Regions from separate parts of the Saccharococcus thermophilus genome, predicted to be linked through region 1. Evidence: riboswitches for the same ligand, from Rfam matches in the RefSeq annotation. Region 1 holds a riboswitch; each other region holds the start of a gene.
What was found. Region 1 has a riboswitch for cobalamin ahead of BDD39_RS14385 (ribonucleoside-diphosphate reductase subunit alpha). Riboswitches for the same ligand answer to the same signal wherever they lie in the genome.
Positions count from the first base shown of each region.

Region 2: linked by a shared signal. The riboswitch ahead of BDD39_RS08645 (ABC transporter substrate-binding protein) and the one ahead of BDD39_RS14385 (ribonucleoside-diphosphate reductase subunit alpha) in region 1 are both predicted to bind cobalamin.
Region 3: linked by a shared signal. The riboswitch ahead of BDD39_RS05355 ((2Fe-2S) ferredoxin domain-containing protein) and the one ahead of BDD39_RS14385 (ribonucleoside-diphosphate reductase subunit alpha) in region 1 are both predicted to bind cobalamin.

Region 1 covers NZ_JAASRS010000001.1:2,777,053-2,782,047, reverse strand. Annotated here, with positions in the region: gene BDD39_RS14390 (ribonucleotide-diphosphate reductase subunit beta) at 1-615, opposite strand, end outside; gene BDD39_RS14385 (ribonucleoside-diphosphate reductase subunit alpha) at 627-2,912, opposite strand; cobalamin riboswitch at 3,041-3,238, opposite strand; gene BDD39_RS14380 (hypothetical protein) at 3,385-3,846, opposite strand; gene BDD39_RS14375 (carbon starvation CstA family protein) at 4,176-4,995, shown strand, end outside.
Region 2 covers NZ_JAASRS010000001.1:1,668,962-1,673,956, forward strand. Annotated here, with positions in the region: gene BDD39_RS08635 (adenosylcobinamide amidohydrolase) at 1-569, opposite strand, end outside; gene BDD39_RS08640 (FecCD family ABC transporter permease) at 569-1,621, opposite strand; gene BDD39_RS08645 (ABC transporter substrate-binding protein) at 1,587-2,549, opposite strand; cobalamin riboswitch at 2,680-2,893, opposite strand; gene BDD39_RS08650 (PH domain-containing protein) at 3,019-3,633, opposite strand; gene nagE (N-acetylglucosamine-specific PTS transporter subunit IIBC) at 4,120-4,995, opposite strand, start outside.
Region 3 covers NZ_JAASRS010000001.1:1,044,543-1,049,537, forward strand. Annotated here, with positions in the region: gene BDD39_RS05340 (helix-turn-helix transcriptional regulator) at 1-16, shown strand, start outside; partial or broken gene BDD39_RS16735 (IS200/IS605 family transposase) at 100-195, opposite strand; tRNA gene BDD39_RS05345 (tRNA-Gln) at 805-876, shown strand; gene rraA (ribonuclease E activity regulator RraA) at 978-1,463, shown strand; cobalamin riboswitch at 1,523-1,714, shown strand; gene BDD39_RS05355 ((2Fe-2S) ferredoxin domain-containing protein) at 1,840-2,238, shown strand; gene BDD39_RS05360 (energy-coupling factor ABC transporter permease) at 2,235-2,975, shown strand; gene BDD39_RS05365 (energy-coupling factor ABC transporter substrate-binding protein) at 2,979-3,263, shown strand; gene cbiQ (cobalt ECF transporter T component CbiQ) at 3,260-3,976, shown strand; gene BDD39_RS05375 (energy-coupling factor ABC transporter ATP-binding protein) at 3,994-4,839, shown strand; gene cobJ (precorrin-3B C(17)-methyltransferase) at 4,913-4,995, shown strand, end outside.

The sequences.
Region 1 (4,995 bases):
TTTTTGATTGCGCGCCAAATTGTAAAAGAAAGCAAAGCCGGAGTAGAAAAACAATCCTTCTAAAATCACGTCATAGACAATCGATTTTAACAAGTTTTCCACGTTCGGATTTTCGGCAAACGATTTGTAGCCGTTTGTGACAAAATCGTTTCGTTTGCGCAAAATCGGCTCGTTCCGCCAAAATTCAAATACTTCGTCCTGTTTGCTTTTCGGCACAAGGCTCGAAAGCACGTAAGAATACGAATGGTTATGAATAACTTCTTGCTGGGCAAGCATGATCATGAGCGCGTTAATGCTTGAATCGGTAATATAATCGGCGACTCTGCCGGCGTAGTCCGTTTGAATGCTGTCAAGCAGGGCGAGCAGGCCGATAATTTTCAAAAACGCGTCTTGTTCGCGCTCGGATAGCAATGGAAATTGCTTGACATCTTGCGACATATTGATTTCAAACGGCGTCCAAAAGTTTGCCAGCATCCGTTTATATTTGGCGTAAGCCCAAGGATATGCGATATCATCCCAATTTAAGACGTTTGAGCTTTTGCCGTTAATGATTCGCGTTGAGCGGTTGGGTGCTTCCGGATCCATGATGACTCTTTTTGTTAATGCATGTACCATGTTTTTCCCCCTTAACTTGCGCAGGATTCGCATTCATCGATCGCGCTGGAAGTGGAACGGACGTAATACGTTGTTTTTAGTCCCGACTTCCAGGCGGTGAGATGAAGGTCTAACAGTTCTTTCGCTTTAATCGTGTTCATGACATAAAAGTTGAATGAAATCGCCTGGTCGATATGGCGTTGGCGTGCTGCGTTCTGCTTGATGCTCCAATGCTGGTCGATATGGTACGCCGATTTATAGTACCATGTTGTTTTTTCATTTAAATCAGGTACCGTGACCGGAATTTTGTAATCTTTCTTTTCTTCCGCGTACACTTTTAAAAAGATCGGGTCGATGCTCGCGGTGCTGCCGGCGATAATCGAGGTTGAAGCGTTTGGCGCGACCGCCAGGACGTAACCGTTGCGCATGCCGTGTTTGGCGACTTGTTGTTTCAGCGTGTCCCAGTCGACGTTGTCGTTGCGGCGGTAGCCGCGCTTGTCAAAATAGGCGCCCGTCTGCCAATCGGAGCCTGGAAATGCGGGATAACTGCCTTTTTCCTTCGCCAATTCCATGCTTGCTTGGATCGCTAAATAGGCGATTTTTTCGTACAGCTTGTTGGCATATTCGACCGCTTCTTCCGATTCCCAGCGCATGCCTTTTAATGCGAGCAAATGGTGCCAGCCGAACGTGCCGAGTCCGACGGCGCGGTATTTTTGATTCGTCAGCTGCGCTTGCAGGACAGGGATGCTGTTTAAGTCAATGACGTTATCAAGCATGCGCATTTGAATCGGGATGAGCCGCTCAAGCACGTTGTCGGTAACGGCGCGGGCAAGGTTAATCGACGACAAGTTGCAGACGACGAAATCGCCGGGGATTTTCTCAATGATAATTTTTCCGTCTTTCGTATATTGCTTTTCGACAACGGTCGGGCTTTGATTTTGCGCGATTTCCGTGCAAAGGTTGCTGCAGTAAATCATGCCGAGATGCGCGTTCGGGTTTTTCCGGTTTACTTCGTCGCGGTAAAACATAAACGGTGTGCCCGATTCCAATTGGCTGCGCATGATGCTTTTCATTATTTCAATCGCCGGCACTTTTTCTTTTGAAAGCCGCTCTTCATGAACGCATTGCCAATATTTTTCGCGGAAGCTGCCGCGCCCTTTTTCTTCATCGTAAAAGTCCTCAAGGCTAAATCCCATCACTTTGCGCACTTCATGCGGGTCAAACAAATACCAATCGCCGCGTTTTTCGACTTGCTCCATAAATAAATCCGGGATGCAGACCCCCGTAAATAAATCGTGCGTTCTCATTCGTTCATCGCCGTTATTTAATTTCGCATCCAAAAAAGCAAAAATGTCTTTATGCCAGACGTCTAAATAAACGGAAATAGCGCCTTTGCGCTGCCCTAATTGATCGACGCTGACGGCGGTGTTATTAAGCTGTTTCATCCATGGAATCACGCCGGAGGAAACGCCTTTAAAGCCCTTGATGTCGCTGCCGCGGCTTCTGATTTTGCCGAGATAGACGCCGATTCCGCCGCCCGATTTTGAAAGGTTGGCGATGTCGGTATTGCTGTCGTAAATGCCCTGCAGGCTGTCATCGACCGTATCGACAAAGCAGCTCGACAGTTGTCCGCAGCTTTTGCCGGCGTTTGCCAAAGTCGGTGTGGCAACGGTCATGTACAAGTTGCTTAACGCCCAGTACGCTTCTTGGATAAGGGCAAAACGGCGCTGCTTTGGCTCTTTGGCCATTAGCGTCATCGCGATGATGAGAAACCGCTCTTGCGGAAGCTCATACAAGTTGCGTTCGTAGTCGCGAGCAAGGTAGCGATCGGCGAGTGTGCGCAAGCCGATATAGGTAAACAGCTTGTCTTTTTCCGGATCGATGAGTTTGGCGAGTTCCGTGATTTCTTCTTTCGTATAATTTTCCAAAAGGAAACGATGATACACTCCCTTTTCGACAAGTGCAGCAATTAAATCATAAAGGCTGCCGTAACGTTGAGCTTCGTCGTATCCGCGCTGCTTTGCCGCTTCTTTATATAATTGTTTTAAATAAATGCGGGCGCAGACAAACGTCCATTCCGGTTCCGTTTCGCTAATATAGGAAAGCCCCTCGAGTATGAGATAATGAAAGAACTGCTCGACAGAAATGGCCTCTTTATGTTCGATCACACGGATGATGCGTTCGATATAGCCATCTGTCCGTAAGTGCGGAAAATCGCTTGTCGTGCGGCGGATAAAGGAAATAAGTTTCTCGCGGGAAAATGGCTCGGCTTGTCCATTTTCTTTCGTAATCATCGTATTGCTTGTTTGCAACGCCATCGTTTTCTCCTCCTTGTCGTCCATAAAAAAATCCACTCGGGTCAACGAGTGGATGAAACGACAGCATAAAAAGGGGAGGTGAAGCCCTTTTCCACCATCGTTTCATCTTCTCGCACCCCGGAGAACATGAAACGCAACCAAGCAAGGCAGGTCTCCTGACTCGTGCTTCTTCCTACTTTGGATCCTTCCCATACGCGCGCCCAAACGAGCTTGCGCATACAGTGGATGTTCCATTTCGTCCGCACATACAGTTGCGGGGGCAGTTCTGGATTCGCACCAGATTCCCTATTAAGTCCGAACGGACACCATTGCTTGTGGTTTCACTATATATAGTTGCTTGTTAAACAAAAAACACAATATATAGTATTTTGTTATTGTTGGTATAAGCATATAATAAAACGCTGGAAAATTCAACTATGATTTTACGGCGAAAAGAAAAATGAGAAATGCTGTTTCGTTGTCCAAGCATTTCTCATTGGCGCGGGGGATGGAATTTTAGCAATAAAATTTGAAGCAGCCGCCCGATGCATATCCCGGGAATGACAAACAGCATCGGCAGCCAAATAGGACCGAAAAATATGCCCAAAAATGTGACGCTTGATGAAAGCATCAAGCCGACGGTAACGAAATAGGCGGAAAACACAAACGGCAGGAACGAGTAAGGGGTTTGCCCTCCGCCCGCATCTTTGAACGCATCCCACATCGCGTAAAAATATAAACATGGATAAAACATGAGCCATTGAAAGTCAATGATGTTGGCGGCCTCATGAGTATTCCCTAAAAAACTTAACCGGATGGCCTCATTAAACCGCGATTGCATGTTAATAAGAAACTCCAAAAAGATAAATAAAGTGCCTTTAAAATATTTTCTGTTTAAAAGTTGCCCAAATCCAGGCAGGGCAATGCTCCATAACAACCGTTCCATTGCTTTCACGTTTTCTAACCCTTTACTAAAATAATTTGTTCGAATGTCGCATTGTTTGTTATTGCGACGAAAAAAAACGAAGCAAAAACGAAACTTCCATACCCTTAATGTTTACTTTAATTACATTATTTAGCAAAAAAACGTGATTTTATGCTTTTTTTAAATAATAATAAAGCGAATGTTTCTTACTTTTTGTAAATATATGGATTTATGGCATGAAATGCTTGTCCATTATATTATTGGTTAGCGTAAATCCAAAAATATTCTTTAAATTTTTCAGAATAATTAATATAATATTAATGTAATGAATTTTAATAAACAACAAAGGGGGAAAAAATGTGAAGGGGCTTAAATCCGTTTTGCTTTGGGGTCTTATTTCTGTACTTGGAGCAGCAGGGTTTGCGGTCCTCGCATTAAGCCGTGGCGAAACGGTTAATGCGATTTGGCTGATTGTTGCCGCTGTATGTACGTATGCGGTAGCATACCGTTTTTATAGCAAGTTTATCGCCCGCAAAGTATTTGAGCTCGATGACAATCGCAAAACGCCTGCCGAGATATTTAACGACGGAAAAGATTATGTGCCGACGAACAAATGGGTGTTGTTCGGCCATCACTTCGCAGCTATTGCCGGCGCCGGACCGCTTGTTGGACCGATTTTGGCGGCGCAAATGGGATATTTGCCGGGAACACTTTGGATTGTGATCGGTGTTGTTTTAGGCGGAGCCGTGCAAGACTTTGTTATTTTATTCGCTTCGATGCGCCGCAACGGCAAATCGCTTGGCGAGATGGTAAAAGAAGAAATCGGCCCTGTGACAGGCTTCATTGCTGCGCTTGGTATTTTAGGAATCATGATTATTTTATTGGCTGTTTTGGCGCTGGTTGTTGTGAAAGCGCTTGTAGGAAGCCCGTGGGGAATGTTCACCATCGCCGCGACGATTCCGATTGCGATTTTGATGGGCATTTACATGCGCTTTATTCGTCCGGGACGCGTGGGGGAAGCTTCTTTACTCGGATTTGTTCTGCTTTTGCTTTCCCTCGTCGCTGGACAGCATGTAGCACAAAACCCAACGTTAGCGGAAATTTTTACATTAAAAGGCGAAACGATCGCGATCTTGATGATCATTTACGGATTTGTCGCATCGGCATTGCCGGTATGGC
Region 2 (4,995 bases), 1.1 Mb from region 1:
TTCTCTTTTGACGCACGAACGAGCTGATTTAATAGATGGAGCTGCTGGGTAATATCCATATGATTCGTCGGCTCATCGAGCAGCAGCAGCTCGGGATTTTGCGCCAGCGCCCGCGCCAAATAGGCGCGCTGGCGTTCTCCCCCGCTTAAGCGTTCAATGCTTTCTTCCGCTTTTTCGGCGAGACCGACTTCATGAATCGCCGCATCAACCGCCTGCTCATCTTCTTCCGTCCACACCGGAAAAAAGCGATGCTGATGGGCGTACCGTCCGAGCTCCACCGTTTCCTTGACCGTATAGCCGAACACCGCATCGATCGTTTGCGGAAGCACCGCGGCAAAACGCGCCCACTCTTTATGCGAAAAAGAAGCGAGCGGCCGTCCGTTCACGGTGATGCTGCCGCTTTGCACGGATAGCTCTTTGCTTAATAATCTCAACAATGTCGTTTTCCCACTGCCATTCGGCCCTAAAATTCCAAATATTTCCCCTTTTTCTACCGTAAAGGTGATATCATGAAGCACTTGTTTGCGCTGATAGCGGTAAGACACGTTGTTTACTTCGAGCACATCGATCACATCTTTCTTTTCATTCTTCGGAAAAACAATAACGCAAACAGCGGGGCGCCAATCAAAGAAGTAATGACGCCAATCGGCAATTCGCGCGGCGAAATGATCGTGCGCGCCAGCAAATCAGTAAGGACGAGAAAGGCCCCTCCGTATAGCAAAGACAGCGGCAGCAACAAGCGGTGGTTCGGACCGCAGACAAGGCGGACCATATGGGGAACGACAAGCCCGACAAATCCAATCGTCCCAGACACCGATACGGCCGCCCCTGTCAATAACGAGGCTCCTGTTAAAATCATGATTTTGCGGCGCATCACGTTCACCCCGACATGAAGTGCCGCCGCTTCGCCAAAGGCGAACGCATTAAGCTCGCGCGCATTCAGAAGAAGCAAGACGACGCCGAACAAAAAAAACGGAAGGAGAAGCATCGTATATTTCCAGCCCCGCATCGCGACGCTTCCCATCAGCCAGTCAATAATTTGCCGCAATTCTTCCCCGGTCAGCGCAATCATCAAAGAAATAAGGGCGCTGAAAAACGCGCCAAAGATAATCCCGGCCAAAATGATCGTCTCCACCGACATTTGTCGCTCCACTGCCCTTGTAAATAAAAGCACAAGCGCGAGCGTCGCCAGACCGAATAAAATGCTGACAATCGGCAAAGTAAACGTGCCAAAGAGCGGCAGTTGAATACCGAAAAAAATAACGATCACCGCACCGACGGAAGCGCCGGATGACACGCCGAGCGTATACGGATCGGCAAGCGCATTTTTTAACAGCCCTTGAAACGCCGCGCCCGCAACCGCTAGCGACGCGCCGACAAGAAATGCGAGCACCACACGCGGAAGGCGGATCGCCATCACGATCTGCACGAGATCATCGGGAACATCGCCGGGCAGCGGCAACCCAAACCAGGCCGAAAAAAGGATCTTGATAATAGTAGAAAAGGGAATCGATAACGAACCTATCGATATCCCTAATAAAAGCGAGACCGCCGCAATCGTTACAGCAATGATATACATCGATGCATTACTTAAAGATTTTCGGGTAAATGACTTTTGCAAGTTCCTCTACTCCTTCAACGAGACGCGGGCCCGGACGGCTGACTAAATCGGTATTGACATCATATACCCGCTTGTTTTTTACCGCTGGAACATCTTTCCACGCTGCGCGCCCTAACACCTGTTTCGCTCCGCCGTAGGTAGTAATAATCACATCCGGCTTGTATGCCACCGCTTTTTCCTCCGTCACCATCGGCCATCCTTCCAGGCCGCCGGCGACGTTTTTCGCCGAAATGGTCTGAAGCATCTCATCCATAAACGTTCCTTTTCCGGCCGTATAAATTTGCGGCGGAGGCGATACTTCCACCCATACTTTCACTTGTTCTTCCGGCTTAATTTGTTTAGCCTTCTCTTTTATTTCTTCGAGTTTCGTTTTCATATTGTTGATAATTTCTTGCGCTTTATCGGCGGTTCCGGTTGCCTTACCAACCAATTCGATCGAATGGTATACATCAGCAAACGATTTCGCGTCATTGACCACAAGCACCGTAATGCCCGCATCTTTTAATTGCTGAATTCCATCTTTCGAGCTATGTACGCTAGACGCATGGGCAAGTACTAAATCCGGCTTCAACGAAATAACTTTTTCTACATTAAACTCCATGCCGCCGATTTTTGCTTTCTTTTTCACATCCTCCGGATAGTTGTCAAAATCGCTGACGCCAACGATTTTGTCGCCTAATCCTAACGCATAGGCAATTTCCGTGTTGCTTGGGATTAAGGAAACGATTTTTTGCGGTCTGGACTTAATCGTCACTTCTTCCCCTAATCCATCTTTCACCGTTACCGGAAACGCGGCTTGCGTTTGTTCCGTTTTTGTTGCTTCTTTTTTCGCAGGCGCTTTGCTTTCGTTTGCCCCATTGCATCCGAACAATAGGCCGAATGTGAGGACGACGACAAGCAGCGCGATGTACTGTTTCCACTTTCTCATTGCTGTTCCCCCTTTTTACAATAGAAATAAAAAAACTCATTCCAAATTGGAATGAGTAAGAAACGGCAATATGTATGCACAAAGGCAGCCACCGTTGCCGCTTCCTACTCTCACCCCCCGAAGATTAGGAAACGCACAAGCAGGCAAGGCAGGTCTACTGACTCATGCTTCATCCTACTCTGAACCTTCCCATACGGCAAACGGCGCTTGCCATCGTACCGTACAGTGGCGATTTCATTTCGTCCGCATTTACAGTTGCGGGGACAGTTCTGGACTTTCACCAGATTCCCTATTAAGCCGTGCGGAGCGAATCGCTCCATTGGCACCTTGCTGCGAATGTATGAAATTGTCGAACAATTGACAGTTATAATATTAAAGGATTAGAAAAACTTTGGCAATAAAAAAATGAAAGTTTCATTGATTTTAAGGTATATAAAAATCCCCCGATAGCGGGAGACAAAGGAACAGCTCAATTGTTAATATAGCGTTCAAACACAAAGCCGAAGTCTTTTACCGTATATTTTGTTTTCGCGTCAACAAGCCATTGAAACGCGAGTTCGTTCACCGCCTTGAAATCGGCAAAGAAATTATTGGTGTCACTTTTCACGCGCCCGAATACGTTCGCGGTCAATTCCAAACTTTTATGCGCGTACTCCAGCTTCGTTTCGTTTTCATGGCAAAGCTCGGCGATGGCGAGCAGCGATTTATATAAATCTTTCAGCTCTTCTAAATGCTTTTTATGGACGTCAATCGAATAGTCATGGGCGCCGATTTTAAACTTAATCTCCACGTCTAAATCGACCGTGCCCGCTGTCTCGAGCGACACGTCGGAAATCGGATGTTTGTAATAATCATAGCGGCGCAATACGCGCTTTTTGCTGGTCGCGCTCGTGCCATCCAAATGAATCAGCGCTTTATTGGTAAAGCAATACTCATCCGACTTCGATTTAATTAAGAAATAAATCTTTTCCCCATCTTCATGCATTACGTAATCATCGGCATCAGCTTTATCGTAGTTTTCCGGCTTAATGACCGAGCCGATATCGCTTAATCCAAGCACATCGGCGGCGACTTTTCCGAACATCGCATAACTCCTCTCATTTTTCATGATTATTTTTTTGCGAGAAACAAACCTCGCAAATGATTGTCCCTTCTTGCCTAAGGAAAGCCTGTATTTCTACCATTCCTCTGTACGACGGGTACCTCATGCGCACATAGATCGGCTCATTTTTTTCAATCGGCTTCCCGCAGACGGAACAAGTTGGGGGCCGGGAAAACATATGATTTTCTCCTTTCTATCTCCTTTCTATAAAGATATACGTAACCAAGGAATGACAAGTTTCATTTATGGCATAAAAATGTCGCTCATTTTATCGCAGCGGCGATCTCGCCATGCGAATCCGTTTTGCCTCCTGTAATGATTCTTGTGTCGCCATTCTTCCTTTTGACAGCGAAGTGAAGTCTAGCAACCGTTTCATTAGTGAATTCCCCCCTTGATCTACCATATATATAGAATAAAAGTTCCAGCTCTTCTCTGCGAACGAAAAGAGCTGGAACACTTTTCTCTTGGTTATAGCTTTCTCAGCTCGTTGGCGACAAACTCGACATCCGTGCCGACAACGACCTGCACATCCGTTTGATTGAGGCGGATGACTCCTTTTGCCCCTAAACGTTTCAGCTCCTCCTCATTGACTTTGGATATGTCATTCACTTTTAAACGCAGGCGGGTCACACAGTTGTCGATCTGGATGAGGTTATCTTTACCTCCCAGCGCTTCCATATACTTCACCGCAACATCATTATAGCTGCCGCCTGTTTTCGCTGCGCCGCTTTCCGTAAACTCTCCTGCGATTTCTTCACGGCCCGGCGTTTTTAAATCTAATTTGACAATCAAGAAATAGAACACAACGAAATAAATGATGGCATAAATAATTCCTTGCACGATTAATAGATACGGTTTTTTCGCAATTCCATAGTTTAAGAAAAAGTCAATCGCACCGGCCGAAAACGTAAACCCGTGGTGGACGCCGAGCGCTGTTGCGATCGCCAACGAAAGGCCCGTTAATACAGCGTGAACGACATAAAGCAATGGCGATAAAAACATAAACAAAAACTCAATCGGTTCGGTAATTCCCGTTAAAAACGAGGTCAGCGCCACGCCAAGAAGCGCCCCTGCCACTTCTTTCCGCCGCTCTTTTTTCGCAGCCGCAATCATCGCAATAGCCGCGGCTGGAAGGCCAAACATCATAATCGGGAAAAATCCCGCCATGAAAATGCCGGCATTCGGGTCCCCGGCAAAAAAGCGGCTTAAGTCCCCTGTTTTGCCGTTATACTCGCCAAAAACAAACCAGACAAAGTTGTTCAGTACATGGTGCAACCCAAGCGGAATTAACAAGCGGTTTAACAAACCAAAAATACCAGCTCCAATCGCCCCGGCACCGACAAT
Region 3 (4,995 bases), 1.7 Mb from region 1:
GGCGGCAAAAATGTAGCTCTATTGATATGGATGCCTTGCCCGCTATCTTGTTTTTTTGTTCTTCCACATATCGTTTGATGGTTTTGCTTCGTTTTCTTCGGTGCTAACAAAGAATGAACGTGTCCATAGACTAGGCAAATGAGCAAGATGGGGGAATTATTTCCTTAAAATCCGAGAAGTCATTCCTTTCACTTTGGCCATGATGCCAGATGGAAAATCGGTAGGAAGGCAGTTTAATTACTCCCATTTCAACCGGTTGAATTAAATAATTTTTTACAGCTATATTAAATTTTACTTACGTATATATTTGAATGAATTTGCTCATGATATAGGTAACGGGTACGTAACGGTTGAGCCCAGATTTATATATGCTCTTTCGGGTGTATATAGGTCGGCCAAAGATTGTATACAGGTCATGATGGTTTGTGTGCAGTCGGAGGGAAGATTCTATACGGTAGAGAAAGGCTTTATTGCAGTCGTATCTCTAGCAAAGATATTATTGCAATAAGGTCCCAATTTATCGTATAGGGTCGAGCGAAGATCGTATAAAGTGCCGCAGACTTTGTTGAGTAAACGACTCAATTAAGTTAACGGTCATATACAGCCGAGAGGTTGTATATGGGTGTATAGGTATTTTATACGGTTGAACGAACCATTATCATGGGTGGTGAACTGCTTATTTATGGTCGAAAGATCATAAATAGGTAATCAGCTATTCATGATAGTGCTAGGTAGATCGTTACGTGCTCGTATTTGATACATAAAACTACAGACTTTTACGGCATTTTAGCGTATTTATATCGTTGGGCTATAGCCAAGCGGTAAGGCAACGGACTTTGACTCCGTGATGCGCTGGTTCGAATCCAGCTAGCCCAGTCTCTAGCAGACAAGCAATGTCGCTTGTCTGTTTTTTTGTGGAAAAAGAAGGAGTTTCGACAAATATGTCAAATATAAGACGTAGCAAGGAGGGAATTGTGATGAAAACAGCTGATTTATGCGATGAATTTTTAAGTGAACTGCAAGTTTGCCAATTGCCGCTCCAATCATACGGCGGCAAAAAAGAATTTTCCGGACCGATTGCGACCGTTGAGGTGTTCGAGGATAACGTACTCGTCCGCGAGGCGCTCGAAACTGTTCCGGCAGGCACCGTATTGGTCGTTGACGGAAAAGGTTCGCGCAATTGCGCGTTACTTGGAGACCGTCTTGCCCAGATCGCTTGCGAGCGCGGGCTTGCCGGGGTGATTATTCACGGATGCATTCGCGATTCTGCGGAAATCGCTAACATGCCGCTTGGCGTCATGGCTATCGGTACATGCCCGGTGAAAAGCAAAAAAGAAGGGAAAGGAAAACGGGATGTCGCGCTTGAATTTGGCGGCGTTCGTTGGGAGCCAGGTGCTTATGTGTACGCTGATCAAGACGGGATTGTATTGGCGAAAACGGACTTATTGAAAAAAAGTAGTTGACGATATTTGAAAATTTGTACTACTATTAATAACAGGAATGTTCCATGAAAAATCGACATTATATGCCAAACAAATAAGGTGCCTTTCTCATTAGAGAATTGGCTTAAAAGGGAAGTACGGTGAAAATCCGTCACGGTACCCGCCACTGTGATGGGGAGCTTTGTTGCATCATGTCACTGAAGGAAACTTCGGGAAGGCGCAACAAAGCGATGATCCTAAGTCAGGAGACCTGCCTTATTTGTTCGGACGGATACCTACGGGATTATAGGTAGACGTGCGGGAGAATAGTATACTTTTTTGGCTATATTTGTATGCATTTTTCTGCACCTCTGCGTATAGAGGTGCTTTTTATTTTGCAAAAAAGGAGAGACTCAACATGACAACATGGAATTTAATCGGAATGAAACATCATGTGCTGATTTGCAACGGAGGCAGCTGTATGCGTAAAGAGGGAGAGGAAGTAACGCTTGCCATCCGTGAAGAAATCGCACTGTTGGAGTTAGATGGCATTGTACATACGACGCGGACTCGCTGCAATGGTCGTTGCCAAGACGCGTGTGTAGTCATCGTTTACCCTGAAGGCGTATGGTACAACGGTGTGACGCCGAAAAAAGCAAGGGAGATTGTACGAAGGCATTTACGAGATGGGGAATGGCTGGAAGAAACGATAACGTACCATTATGAAGGGACGCAAGGATTGATGATGTTAAAACAATCAAACGCCCCTCTAGGAATCTCGAAATTATCTAAAGCAATGGGAGGAACGAAAGTATGAAAAAATGGAGAGCTGCCCTTTTCCTTTTCGGATTAGTTGTCTATTTTACTTTCTCTGAAAGTTCATCGGCATTTGCGATGCATATTATGGAAGGATTTTTGCCTGTCAGATGGGTGATTTTTTGGTGGCTAGTGTTTTTGCCGTTTTTTATCATCGGTATGCGTTCACTAATTCGGATTACACGTGAGCATCCGGAACTAAAGCTGCTCATTGCGCTGTCGGGGGCATTTACGTTTGTACTGTCCGCCTTAAAAATTCCATCCGTTACTGGAAGCAGCTCACATCCAACGGGGGTCGGTCTCGGTGCGGTGCTGTTTGGTCCATGGGCGATGGTGGTGATGGGAAGCATCGTATTGCTGTTTCAAGCGTTATTGCTGGCACATGGCGGATTGACGACATTAGGGGCGAATGCCATGTCCATGGCAGTCGTCGGTCCGATCGTAGGGTACGGCATTTATTGTTTAGGGAAAAAGTGGAATATACCGCGACGTTGGACCATCTTTTTCGCTGCATTTTTCTCTGATTTAGCCACATATGTTGTCACCTCCTTGCAATTAGCGTTGGCGTTTCCGGACGCGACAGGCGGAGTTTTCGCTTCGTTTGTCAAATTTGCCGGCATTTTCGCTGTCACGCAAATACCATTGGCGATTACAGAAGGGTTGCTTACGGTCGTCGTTTGGAATTTCTTATCCACTTACAGCAGCCGGGAACTAAGTCAATTAGAGAGAGGAGTGTAGATAATGAAGAGAAGTCTTTTTCTCCTCGTTTTTGCTGTTTTATTAGCAGCGACGCCGTTATTGTTCATTCATCACTCTAATTTTGGCGGCACGGATGACCGAGCGAAAAAAACGATTCAGGTGATTGCTCCTCATTATAAGCCTTGGGCGCAATCAATATTTGAGCCGCCAGGCGGAGAGGTGCAAACGTTGCTGTTTTCTGTGCAAGCGGCGGTCGGCGCCGGTATTATTGGCTATATTATCGGCGTCTATAAAGGTCGGGAGAACCGAAGAGAGGAATCAAAATGATCCGGCAGTTTGACACAATCGCTTACAACAACCGCCTGCGAACAATACGTCCCGAACAAAAAGTGATATTTGCGTTCATATTATTAATAATGGCCATGATAGGTAGTTGGAAAATGCAAGTAATGATGACGATTTGGCTTGCCGCGTGGATTATCGGGTATGCTCGTGTTTCGTGGACAGTATACGCCAAAGCCCTCGGAGTCGTGTCATTGTTTCTAGTGATGAGTTTTCCAGCTTTGCTCGTTTCCATTGATAATTCTTTTCATGTTTCTATTGATCGTTCGCACATTCCCACTGTGATGTCTTTACTATCTCGTTCGGTCGCAGCTTGGTCTTGTTTATTTTTCCTACTAGTGACTACTCCGTTTCCAGAGATGTTGTATGTGCTCAAGCGAATGAAAGTACCATCCATCATCATTGAGTTGTTATTTTTTACGTATCGGTTTGTATTTGTTTTCGAGAAAGTAGCGGAAGAGCTATACGTAGCAATGAAAGCGAGAAATGGGGGAAACCATTGGCGGCATGGCGGGATGTTGGTGTTCCAGCTTTTTCAGAAAATATGGCATTCCTATGAAGCGTTGCGCCTTGCTTTATGGGCGCGAGGAGTTTCCGATGAAATTGTCTATGTTCATATGGAAACATACAACGAAAAAAATAAACGTTATCTGTGGGAAGCGGCAATCGGCATAAGTTTGCTTCTATGGCTTGGATGATAGGAGGGCAGCAGAAGATGCTGAAAATGGATGAAGTATATTATACGTATCCGAACGGACCATGCGTGTTAAAAGGATTAAGCCTTCATATTCCCAATGGAAAAAAATGCGCGCTTATCGGTCATAATGGATGCGGTAAAACAACGTTATTTTTACACGCGAACGGGCTATTGCGGCCCGACTCTGGCGATATCTATTGGAATGGAGAAAAGATGGACTATCGACGTCAAACCTTGCAAAAATGGCGACGAGAGGTCGGCATCGTTTTTCAAAATCCGGAACACCAGCTTGTGGCGCCGTTGGTACGTGATGAACTGGCGTTTGGCCTGCACCATTTAGGAATGAAAAAAAATGAGATGGACGAGCTCATTGAAAAAGCGCTGGACGAGTTTGGATTGCGTTCATGGTTGGACAAGCCCGTTCATCATTTAAGTCTCGGCCAAAAAAAATGGCTGACGCTTGCCGCCGTAATGGTGATGAACCCGAAATTATTAGTGCTCGATGAGCCGACGGCGTATTTAGATCGCCTACAGATCGATCGGTTTATCGAGAAGATAAACGCTATTCATCAAGCCGGCACGACGGTTTTGATTGCGACTCATGATTTTGATTTTGTCTTAGAGTGGGCAGATATCGTGTTTGTCATGCACGACGGACAAATTGTCATGCAAGGATCGCCGCAAGATGTATTTGCAAGGCAGCATCAATTGCAAAAATGGCATCTTGGTGTTCCTCTGCTTGCTTCTGTATGGAAAATGTTGTTTCCACACGAGACGCGCATCCCGCGGAATGTGGAAGAAATGAAACAATGGATGACAATGAATGAGCGCACAAGCCTCCGTATTAGTGAAAAAGTGATATAGTGTTCAAATTTTTTCGACAAATGAGCCCAGTTAACATGAACAAAAAAGAGGGAAATTGAGGTGAGGTGAGACAATGAAAGGAAAATTGCTGATTGTCGGATTTGGCCCAGGCAGCGAAGAACATATGACAAAGCGAGCGCGGGAAGCAATTGAAGA